Regions from separate parts of the Kitasatospora sp. NPDC094019 genome, predicted to be linked through region 2. Evidence: riboswitches for the same ligand, from Rfam matches in the RefSeq annotation. Region 2 holds a riboswitch; each other region holds the start of a gene.

The links. A riboswitch is a leader RNA that binds a small molecule or an ion and turns the genes downstream of it on or off. The one in region 2 is predicted to bind S-adenosylmethionine.
Region 1: linked by a shared signal. The riboswitch ahead of ACIQ9P_RS32890 (AAA family ATPase) and the one ahead of ACIQ9P_RS02260 (aminotransferase class V-fold PLP-dependent enzyme) in region 2 are both predicted to bind S-adenosylmethionine.
Region 3: linked by a shared signal. The riboswitch ahead of ACIQ9P_RS37320 (IclR family transcriptional regulator) and the one ahead of ACIQ9P_RS02260 (aminotransferase class V-fold PLP-dependent enzyme) in region 2 are both predicted to bind S-adenosylmethionine.

Annotation. Positions count from the first base shown of each region.
Region 1 covers NZ_JBIWIF010000020.1:142,148-145,411, reverse strand. Annotated here, with positions in the region: gene ACIQ9P_RS32890 (AAA family ATPase) at 1-1,199, opposite strand, end outside; SAM riboswitch class IV at 1,519-1,642, opposite strand; gene ACIQ9P_RS32885 (helix-turn-helix domain-containing protein) at 1,850-3,264, opposite strand, start outside.
Region 2 covers NZ_JBIWIF010000001.1:487,539-490,802, reverse strand. Annotated here, with positions in the region: gene trpD (anthranilate phosphoribosyltransferase) at 1-999, shown strand, start outside; SAM riboswitch class IV at 1,107-1,224, shown strand; gene ACIQ9P_RS02260 (aminotransferase class V-fold PLP-dependent enzyme) at 1,279-2,655, shown strand; gene ACIQ9P_RS02255 (Lrp/AsnC ligand binding domain-containing protein) at 2,698-2,979, opposite strand; gene ACIQ9P_RS02250 (rhomboid family intramembrane serine protease) at 2,976-3,264, opposite strand, start outside.
Region 3 covers NZ_JBIWIF010000031.1:499-3,762, forward strand. Annotated here, with positions in the region: gene ACIQ9P_RS37315 (SGNH/GDSL hydrolase family protein) at 1-1,165, shown strand, start outside; gene ACIQ9P_RS37320 (IclR family transcriptional regulator) at 1,213-1,926, opposite strand; SAM riboswitch class I at 2,121-2,263, opposite strand; gene ACIQ9P_RS37325 (DUF1963 domain-containing protein) at 2,361-3,086, shown strand; gene ACIQ9P_RS37330 (TetR/AcrR family transcriptional regulator) at 3,185-3,264, opposite strand, start outside.

The DNA.
Region 1 (3,264 bases), on a different contig from region 2:
GCGGCCGCCGGCCCGAGCGAGCTGCGCAGATGTCCCTCGGCCACCCGGGCGTGCCCGTCGACGGTGGCCGCCGCCGCGCCGGCGGCCCGCAGGAGTCGGCCGGCCCGCTGGTGCAGGGCGGCGAGTTCGAGCGGCCGCATCGCGGCGAGCAGGTCCCCGGCGGCGGTGGGATGGCGGAAGCCGCCGTCGCGGAACAGCCCGGCCGCGTCCAGCAGGTACAGCGCCCGGGGCAGCGCGTCGGGGGCGAGCAGCAGCAGTTCGGCGAGGAGTTCGGGGGTGGCCCCGGCGCCGAGCACCGCGACGCCGCGCGCGTAGTGCAGGGCGAGCGGGTCGATCCGGTGCAGGCAGTGCATCAGGCCGCGCCGATAGCCCTCGCCGACGACGAGGGTGCCGGGGCTGCCGGCGCGCTCCTGGTCCCCGACGAGGCTGTGCACCAGCAGCGGGTTGCCGCCGGTGAGGGTGTGCGCCTCGGCGGCGTACCGGTCGGCGGCCGCGGCGCCGAGCCGGGTGCGCAGCACCTCGGCGACGAGTCCGGTGGTCAGCAGGTCGAGCCGGATGTGCTGGTGGTGCGGTTGGCGGGCGAGTTCGACCTCGAACAGCGGGTTGGCGGGGGTCATGGTCTCGCGCGAGCTGAGCACGGTGAGCACGCCGGTGCCCCGGGTGCGGCGGACCAGGTAGAGCAGGAACTCCAGCGACTGCGGGTCGGCGTCCTGCCGGTCGTCGACGGCGATCAGCACGGGGGCGCGGTCGGCCAGGCCGCGGACCAGCCGGAACAGGCCCTCCAGGACGCGCTGGGTGAGCCGCCCGGCGGGGCGGTCGGACGGGGCTGGGTCGGTGCCGGCGGCCGCGCCCTCGGCGAGCAGGGCCTCGGCGGTGGCGGCCTCCTCGGGTTCGAGGTCGGCGCCCTGGAGGAGTTGCCGGGCCAGGCCGAGCGGGAACTCGCGTTCGAGCGGCGAGCCGGTGCCGACCAGGACCTGGACGCCGCGCTCGGCGGCGGTGTCGGTGAAGGTGTAGAGCAGGTCGCTGCGCCCGCTGCCGACGGACCCGTGCAGCACGATCACGCTCCCGGCGCCGGCGGCGCAGCGGTCGAGGGCGTGGTGCAGCCGGCGGTACTCGGACTCGCGGCCGGCGGGCGGGGTTCTCGACGGGCCGTACGGATCGTACGGATCACGCGGCGGGGGCACGGGAAGGGGGGACATCCGTTCTCCTGGTGCAGGGCGCACGGGAGGACGGGCCGCTGGGCGCTCCTCCTCGCGCGGGTTCGTGGGCGAGGGAATCGGAGGGACCGACCGGGGCGGGCGGGGACGCCCGGCCGGCCGACCGGCTCAGCGACAGAGGGAGCTGGCGCGCCGCAGCAGGTCGACGTCGAGGCGGGCGACCAGTCGCAGGTCGGCTCGGAGCAGCGGGGCGGCGGACGTCGTACGCGAACCGACGGGCGACGACGGCCACGCACCCGCGCGGTGTCCACCTGCCCGCTGTTCCACGACGTTCTCCGTCCCCCGCGCCCTCCCGGGCCCATGACCGCGCTTGTGACGGTCCGTCGGTCGGACGGACCCTCACCTGGCTTATCCCCGGGGCACCCCACCGCAGTGTGGGGGTTGCCGGTCAGCCGGCCGGGGCCTTGGGGCTGACACTCTTCGCCGCCCCCGAGTCTAGGAAGCGCCCGGCGAGCGCGTCAATCGGCCGGGCCCCGGAATCCGGCCCACCGGCCGGTTCAGCACGGGGCGCAACGGGCGCGCAACACACCCGCCACAGTGCGCCGGGGCGCGCCGCGGCCCACGTGCTCGGCCCGCTCGGCCCGCCCAGCACGCTCGACACCGCTCGACCCCGCTCGGCCCGCCCGGCCCCCTCAGCCGGCCAGGCCGTGCCCGGCCAGGCGGCGGCGCAGCCCGGCGAGTTCGCGCCGGACCAGCGGCGGCAGCCCGTCCACCCCGCCGCCGGCCGCCGCGAGCACCGGACCCAGCAGGTCGGCGGCCGCCCTCGGGTCCTGGGCGAGCAGGTGGCAGTCGGCCACCCGGACGGTGAACAGCAGACGGGCGGAGGGCAGTTGGTCGGGCGCGAGCAGCGCGAGCGCGGTCTCGGCGGCGTCGACGGCCCGGCGGGCCAGCCGGGGGTCCTCGACGGCGGCGGCCGCGTCGCGCAGGGCGGCGGCCGCGCCGGCCTCGACCCGCAGCCGCATCGAGGCGATGGAGAGCCAGGCGGCGTCGGACTCGTCGTGGACCCCGATGTGGTCGAGGTGGAGCCGGGAGCGGCCGAGGTGGCGGACGGTGGCGCGGACGTCGCCGGTGAGGGCGTGGGCGCGGGCCTGGGCGATCTGGCCCATGGCTCCGGCCCAGTGCCGGGCCGGGGCCACCCGGGAGATCTCGCGGGCGTAGCCGAGCGCGGCGTCCGGATCGCCGTCGAGGCGGGCGAGGAAGCTCATGTCACTGAGGGCGGCGACCTGGGTGGCGTGGTCCCCGGCGAGTTCGGCCCAGCCGAGGGCGCGGGTGAAGCAGGCCATCGCGGTGGCGTTGCGGCCGTCCTGCATCCGCAGGGCGCCCGCGGCGTGGGCGTACTCGCCGGCGAGCCGGGCCAGCGGGCGACGGTCGGGTCCGGCCGGGTGGGCGGCCAGACGGCGCAGGACGACCCGCAGGGTGTCCTCGACGGCCGCGGTGCCGGGAGCGGCGGGGCTGTCGCCGGCCCGCAGGTGGGCGGCGAGCAGGCCGGCCAGGGCGTGGGCGGTGTCGGGGTCGAGCGGGGCGGTCGTGTCGGGGTCGGCGGCGCGGAACGCGGTGTGCAGGGCAGCCAGTTCGGGCGCGGCGGGGACGGCGCAGCCGGCCGCGTCGTGGAGGGGGCAGAGCAGCCCGTAGTCGGGGAGGCGGTCGGGCAGGTGGGCGGCGAGGCCGGCGGGCAGGACAGGGGCCAGGGCGGCGACCGGCGGGCCGGGCAGCGGGGGGCGGGTCCAGTCCCCGGGGACGGGCACCGGGGGCGCCCCGAGCACGGCGACAGCGGGTACGAGGACGGGAACGGAGGCCGGGGCCGGTCCCTCCTCGGCGAGGCGGCAGGCGGCCCGCAGTTCGCCGCCGGCGTGGAGGAGGTCGTCGAGGCGGTCGGCGACCCGGGGGCTGGTGCGTCGGGTGCCGTGCTCCAGTTTGCTGACGGCGGTGTGGTCGTAGCCGATCTCGGCGCCGAGCTGGGCCTGGGTCAGGCCGGCCCGACGGCGCCACTGCCGCAGCCGGTGGCCGAAGGCCCGCCAGAGGTGGTCCTCGACGGGCGTGGTCGCCG
Region 2 (3,264 bases):
CTGCTGAGGCGGGAGGACCTCGACCGCTCGGCCACGGCGTGGGCGATGGACCGGATCATGAGCGGCGAGGCCACCCCGGTGCAGGTGGCCGGGTTCATGGTGGCGCTGCGGGCCAAGGGCGAGACGGTCGACGAGATCTCCGGACTGGTCGACTCGATGTACGCGCACGCCGAGCCGCTGGACATCCCCGGCCCGGCGGTGGACATCGTCGGCACCGGTGGTGACCGGGCCAGGACCGTCAACATCTCGACCATGTCGGCGATCGTCGCGGCCGCGGCCGGCGCCAAGGTGGTCAAGCACGGCAACCGGGCCGCGTCCTCGTCCAGCGGCTCCTCGGACGTGCTGGAGAAGCTGGGCATCAGCCTGGACCTCCGGCCGCGCCGGGTCGCCGAGATCGCCGAGGAGGTCGGGCTCACCTTCTGCTTCGCCGCGACCTTCCACCCGTCGATGCGGCACGCCGCGCCCGCGCGGCGCGACCTCGGGGTGCCCACCGCCTTCAACATCCTGGGGCCGCTGACCAACCCGGCCCGGGTGACGGCGCACGCGATCGGCTGCTTCGACACCCGCCTGGCGGGGCTGATCGCCGGGGTGCTCGCCCGGCGCGGTGCCACCGCGCTGGTCTTCCGGGGCGACGACGGGCTGGACGAGCTGACGATCAGCACCACCTCGCGGGTGTGGGTGGTCCGCGACGGCGCCGTCACCGAGACCTCCTTCGACCCGCGCGAGGTCGGCATCGAGCCGGTCGGCATCGAGGCGCTGCGCGGCGCGGACCCGGCGTACAACGCGGAGGTCGCGCGCCGGGTCCTCGCCGGGGAGCACGGCCCGGTCCGCGACGCGGTGCTGCTCAACTCGGCGGCCGCGCTGGTGGCGCTGGACCTCACCGACGCGCCGCTCGCGGAGCAGCTCGGGGCGGCCATGCGGCGTACCGCGACGGCGATCGACTCGGGTGCCGCGCGGGATCTGCTGAAGCACTGGTCCGAGGCCACCGCCCGGGCATGACACGGCAGTTGGGGCCCACCGGGAATCCTCCCGGTGGGCCCCGACCGGTGTCCGGGATGTGGACCCCTGTTTGACCGGGGGACGCACCCGATCTACAGTCTTGGCCAGGTCATGAGTGACAGCGACAAGCCCCAGCTTGCTGTCCGGCAACCCTCCTTCCGTGGCGGGGTGCCCTGGGTGAGGACCGGGCCGTGCGGCGAGCCGTCCGCGTGGCAAGCGCGGACACCCGGATCATCACGCACTCCCGGGGTCCCTGACCCGTAGACGGAGTGCATCCCCATGTCTCTCGCCACCGACCTCGCCATCGACCTCGGTACCCCCCTCGCCGTCCTCGGCCACGACGTCGAGGTCCCGCTCGCCAACGGCGACAAGGTCGCCTACGCGGCGCTCGACTACGCCGCCAGCGCCCCGGCGCTGCAGCGGGTCTGGGACGAGGTCGCCGCCTACGCCCCCTACTACGGCAGCGTGCACCGCGGCGCCGGCTACCTGTCCCAGCTCTCCACCGACCTGTTCGAGCAGAGCCGCCGCACCGTCGCCGAGTTCCTGGACCTGCGCGAGGACGACCAGGTGGTCTTCACCCGCGCCACCACCGACTCGCTCAACCTGCTGGCCGGCGCCGTCCCGGCCGGGACCCGGGTGTTCGCCTTCGAGACCGAGCACCACGCCTCGCTGCTGCCCTGGGCGCACGCCGGCCTGACCGTCACCTGTCTGCGCGCCCCGCGCTCGCACGCCGAGGCCGTCGCCGCCTTCGAGGCCGCGCTCGCCGAGGCGCCCGAGGGCCCGAAGCTGCTCTGCGTCACCGGCGCGTCGAACGTCACCGGCGAGCTCTGGCCGGTCGCCGAACTGACCAGGACCGCCCACCGCCACGGCGCCCGGGTGGTGCTGGACGCCGCGCAGCTGGCCCCGCACCACCGGGTCTCGGTGCGCGAGCTGGACGTCGACTGGATCGCCTTCTCCGGTCACAAGCTGTACGCGCCGTTCGGCTCCGGGGTGCTGGCCGGCCGGTCCGACTGGCTGGACGAGGCCGAGCCGTACCTGGCCGGCGGCGGCGCCACCCGTACGGTGGCCCGCGAGACCGACGGCTCGGTGGCCGTGCAGTGGCACACCGGCCCGGCCCGGCACGAGGCCGGCTCCCCGAACGTCATCGGCGTGTACGCGATCGCGGCGGCCTGCCGGGCGCTCACCGAGGCGGGGTTCGACGCCCTGGAGGCCCGCGAGCGGGCGCTGGTGGCCCGGCTGAAGGCCGGTCTGGCGGAGATCCCCGAGGTCAGGGTGCTGAACCTGTTCGGTGCCGACTCGGAGCGGGTGGGCGTGCTGTCCTTCGTGGTCCGGGGCTGGAACAGCTCGCACTTCTCGGCCGCGCTGTCCGCCGAGTACGGCATCGGGGTGCGGGACGGCCTGTTCTGCGCCCACCCGCTGGTGCGCACCCTGCTCGGCGACGAGGAGGCCGCGCCCTCGGAGTGCGGCGCGCCGGAGCCGTCGCTGCCGGGCGAGCGCAGCCTGAACGCGATCCGGGTGAGCTTCGGCGCCGGCACGCCGGACGAGCACGTGGACCGGTTCCTCACCGCCGTCCGGGAGCTGGTCAAGGACGGCGCGGCGTGGAGCTACCGGAACGAGGGCGGCCGCTGCGTCGCGGACACCCGCCGGGAGGGCTGAGGCCCCGTCGGGAGTGGCCGCTCCGCGGCTACCCCTTCCTCCCTATTCCTCCAGGCCGATCGCGAACGCGGCCTCCAGGTCGTGCTGGGAGTAGGTGCGGAAGGCGATCTGGGTCTCGGTGTGGGCCACGCCCGGGACCTTGTTCAGCCGACCGGGGATCACGTCGGCGAGGTCGTCGTGGCGGCGCACCCGCACCATCGCGACCAGGTCGTAGCCGCCGGTCACCGAGTAGACCTCGCTGACGCCCTCGATGGCGGCGATCGCCTCGGCGATCTCCGGGATGCGGTCGACGCTGGTCTTGATCAGGACGATGGCGGTGATCACGGTGGCGTACTCCTTTGTGAGGTGCCGCCAGGGTAGCGGGCGTCGGTCGCACCGTCGCGGGGGCGGGGGCGGCGGGGGCGGCGCTCGGCCAGGGCGCACGCGTAGAGGAAGCCGGTCATGAAGCCGATCACGTGCACCAGGTACGCCACCCCGGGTCCGGCGGAGTGCACCGACCACCACTGGAGCGTGAACCACAGGCCCAGCACCAGCCAGGCCGGGAACCGCAGCGGCAGGAAGAGCAGCAGCGGGACGAGCGTGGTGACCCGGGCGTGCGGGTGGAAGCGC
Region 3 (3,264 bases), on a different contig from region 2:
GTCGGCCGCCTGGTCCGCGCCGATGATGCGGCCCTCCTCGGCGCCGTGGTTCGAGACCTGGGCCGTGCGGGGCTTCGACCACCAGTCGGTACGGCAGGTGGTGCGACTGGGCACCGGTGGCAAGGCCCTCCGGTTCCGGCTGTCCAATCTCTACGGGACGACACCACTGCGGCTGAGCGGGGCCACTGTCGGCCGCGCCGCCGACGGGGCGGCCGTCGTCCCGGGGACAGTACTGCCCTTGCGCTTCGGGCACCGGGACTCCGTCGTCGTCCCCGCGGGCGGAGAGGTCCTCAGCGATCCGGTGCCGCTGCCGGTGGCGGCCCGCGACCGGGTGGCGCTGACGCTCTGGTTCGACGGCGCGACCGGCCCGGCCACCTACCACCAGCTGTCCATGACCACGACCTACCGGGCCGACGGCGACCACCGCGGGGACACCGATGCGGCGGCGTTCACCGATGCCGTCCGCCCCGGGTACGGCTCCTGGTACTACCTCGGCGGGGTCGAGGTCACCGGCGGGCGGCCCGTGGGCAGGGCGGTGGTGGCGTTCGGCGAGTCCACCACCGACGGGTTCGGCGCCACCGTCGACGGCGACGACCGCTATCCAGACCTCCTCGCCGAGCGGCTCGTCGCCGCCGGCCGACCGCGCCCCGTCCTCAACGCCGGCATCGGCTCGAACAAGATGCTCGCCGATTCCGCCTGCGCCGGGGACAGCGCGCTGAGCCGCTTCCGGCGCGATGTGCTGGACCGACCGAACGTGGGCACCGTCATCGTCTCCCACGGCATGAACGACATCCTCCGCGGCGGCGACCAGATCTGCGGCGTGGACCGCGACGACCCGCCCGTGACGCTCCAGCGGCTGATCAACGCCCACCGCGCCCTGATCCGGGCCGCCCACGCCCGGGGCGTCAAGGCCGTCGGAGCCACCCTGATGCCCTTCGGCGGCGCGCCGTTCTGGACCGCGGGCGCCGACCGGCTGCGCCGCGACCTCAACGAGTGGATCCGTACCTCCGGCGCGTACGACGCGGTGGCCGACTTCGACCGCGCCGTCGATCCCGAGGGCACCGGCGCGATCCCGGACGGCCTCCACGCCGGCGACCACCTCCACCCCGGGCCGCTCGGCTACCGCGTGATGGCGGACAGCATCGACCTCGACAGCCTGCGCTGACTCGCCCGGCCGCCGGTCGCGGGGGGCGGCCCCCGCGACCGGGCCCGTCAGGTGAGGCGGAGGGCCTCGGTGAGACGGTCGGCCGCTTCGACGACCGTCTGCGAGAGAAGGGCGCCGGGGTGGCGGGTCAACCGCTCGATCGGGCCGGAGACGGCCACGGCGGCCACGACCCGGTTCGCCGGCCCCCGGACCGGGGCGGAGACGGACGCGACCCCGAGCTCGCGTTCCCCGATCGACTGGGCCCAGCCACGGCGCCGGACGCCGCTCAGCGCGGTCGCGGTGAAGCTGGCGCCCTGGAGGCCGCGGTGGAGCCGCTCGGGCTCCTCCCAGGCCAGCAGGACCTGGGCGGCGGCGCCGACCTTCATCGGGAGGGTGACTCCCACCGGAACGGTGTCGCGCAGCCCGGAGAGGCGCTCGGCGGCGGCCACGCAGATCCGGACACCGCCCTGCCGACGGTAGAGCTGGGCGCTCTCCCCGCTGACGTCGCGCAGCCGGGCGAGGACCGGGCCGGCGGCGGCCAGCAGCCGGTCCTCCCCGGCGGCGGCCGAGAGTTCACCGAGCCGGGGGCCGAGGATGAAGCGGCCCTCCACGTCACGGGCGACCAGCCGGTGCTGTTCGAGTGCGACGGCGAGCCGGTGCGCCGTGGGCCGGGCCAGGCCGGTCACCGCGACGAGGCCGGCCAGGGTGGTCGGTCCGGCCTCCAGGGTGCCGAGGATCGAGGTGACCTTGTCGAGCACGCCGACGCCGCTCGTGTTGTCCATGGATGTCTCCGTCTCAGATCCCGCGAGCCGCCCGGGGCGCGCTCGCGGAGGCCCCCCGTGGGGAGCGGGGGGGGTGGTCAGCGAGGGCGGGCCGAGCAAGTGGGCCGATTGCCTGCGCCGGGCACGAGACGGGTACGCGAAAGGTCCGGGACGGGAAGCGCCCGGCGGAAGGACAGCACAGAGAGCACCGTGTCTCCTCATCTTTCCCGCGCCACATTGGCGACAGGCCGGAGTTGGCACTGATCCCGGACGGCACGGCGCGTACTTCGGACGCCGGGTCGAACGGGGAGCTGCCGGGGCTTCGTAGGGCCGGTCCCTCCACCCCTCTGGATGATTCGCGAAGAACGATACAAGACTCCCCCGCCCGCCTGCCAAGCCCCCGTCCCCCGACCGCGGCCGGGCGGTGTCGCCGCGGTGTCCTACAGTCGGGCCGTATGACGACCCTGATCACCGAGGGCGGCCCGGTCGCGGACGATGCGACGGTCACGCGCACCGGCGGCGTGCCGCTCGCCCCGCCCGGCACCGCCTGGCCGACCTGTGCCGATTGCGGCGGCCCGATGCGGTTCCTCGCGCAGATCGTGCTGGACGGGTCCGGCGCCGCCGTGACCGGAGGTCCGGGTCCCCAGGACCGGGTGCTGGTTCTGTTCGCCTGCCAGAACCGTCCGGGAGAGTGCCGGGACTGGGACGCCCGTTCGGGTGCCAACGTCGCGCTGGTCCTCGCGGCCGACGCGCTGGTGCCGATCCCCCTTCCGGTGCGGTCCGACCCCGAGGGCCGTGAGGACGCCGACCCCGACGAGGACGAGGACGACTTCGGCGACGAGGACGACGAGGACGACGAGGATCTCCTGCTCCTCGGCGCCACCCGCGCCGCCGAGGCCCAGTTCCTCGCGGACGCACCGGACTTCGACCGCGCCCGCGCCGCCTGGGCGGACCGGACCGGCCGCCCCCGCACCCACGTGCTCGGCCAGCTCAACGGCGCCCCGGCCTGGCTCCAGAACGACGAGACACCGGACTGCCCGGCCTGTGCCGAGCCGATGCGGCTCGCCGTCCAGCTCCAGGAGGGGCCCGATCCCGTCACCGCCATGAACTTCGGCAGTGGCCGGGCCTACGCCTTCACCTGCTCCCCCTGCGCCGGCGCGGCGTTCCTCTGGCAGTGCTGACAGCAGTACCTGTGGCAGTACTGGACTGACGGCGGTGCGGACGGCGGTGCGGACGGCGGTGCCGACGGCACTGCCGAACCCCGGACGCGCCGCCGCCGTCAGGTGGCGGCGGCCGGGCGGTACCGGGCCACGACGCCCTCGACCGCCCGCAGCAGTCGCTCGCCCACCCGGTCCACGC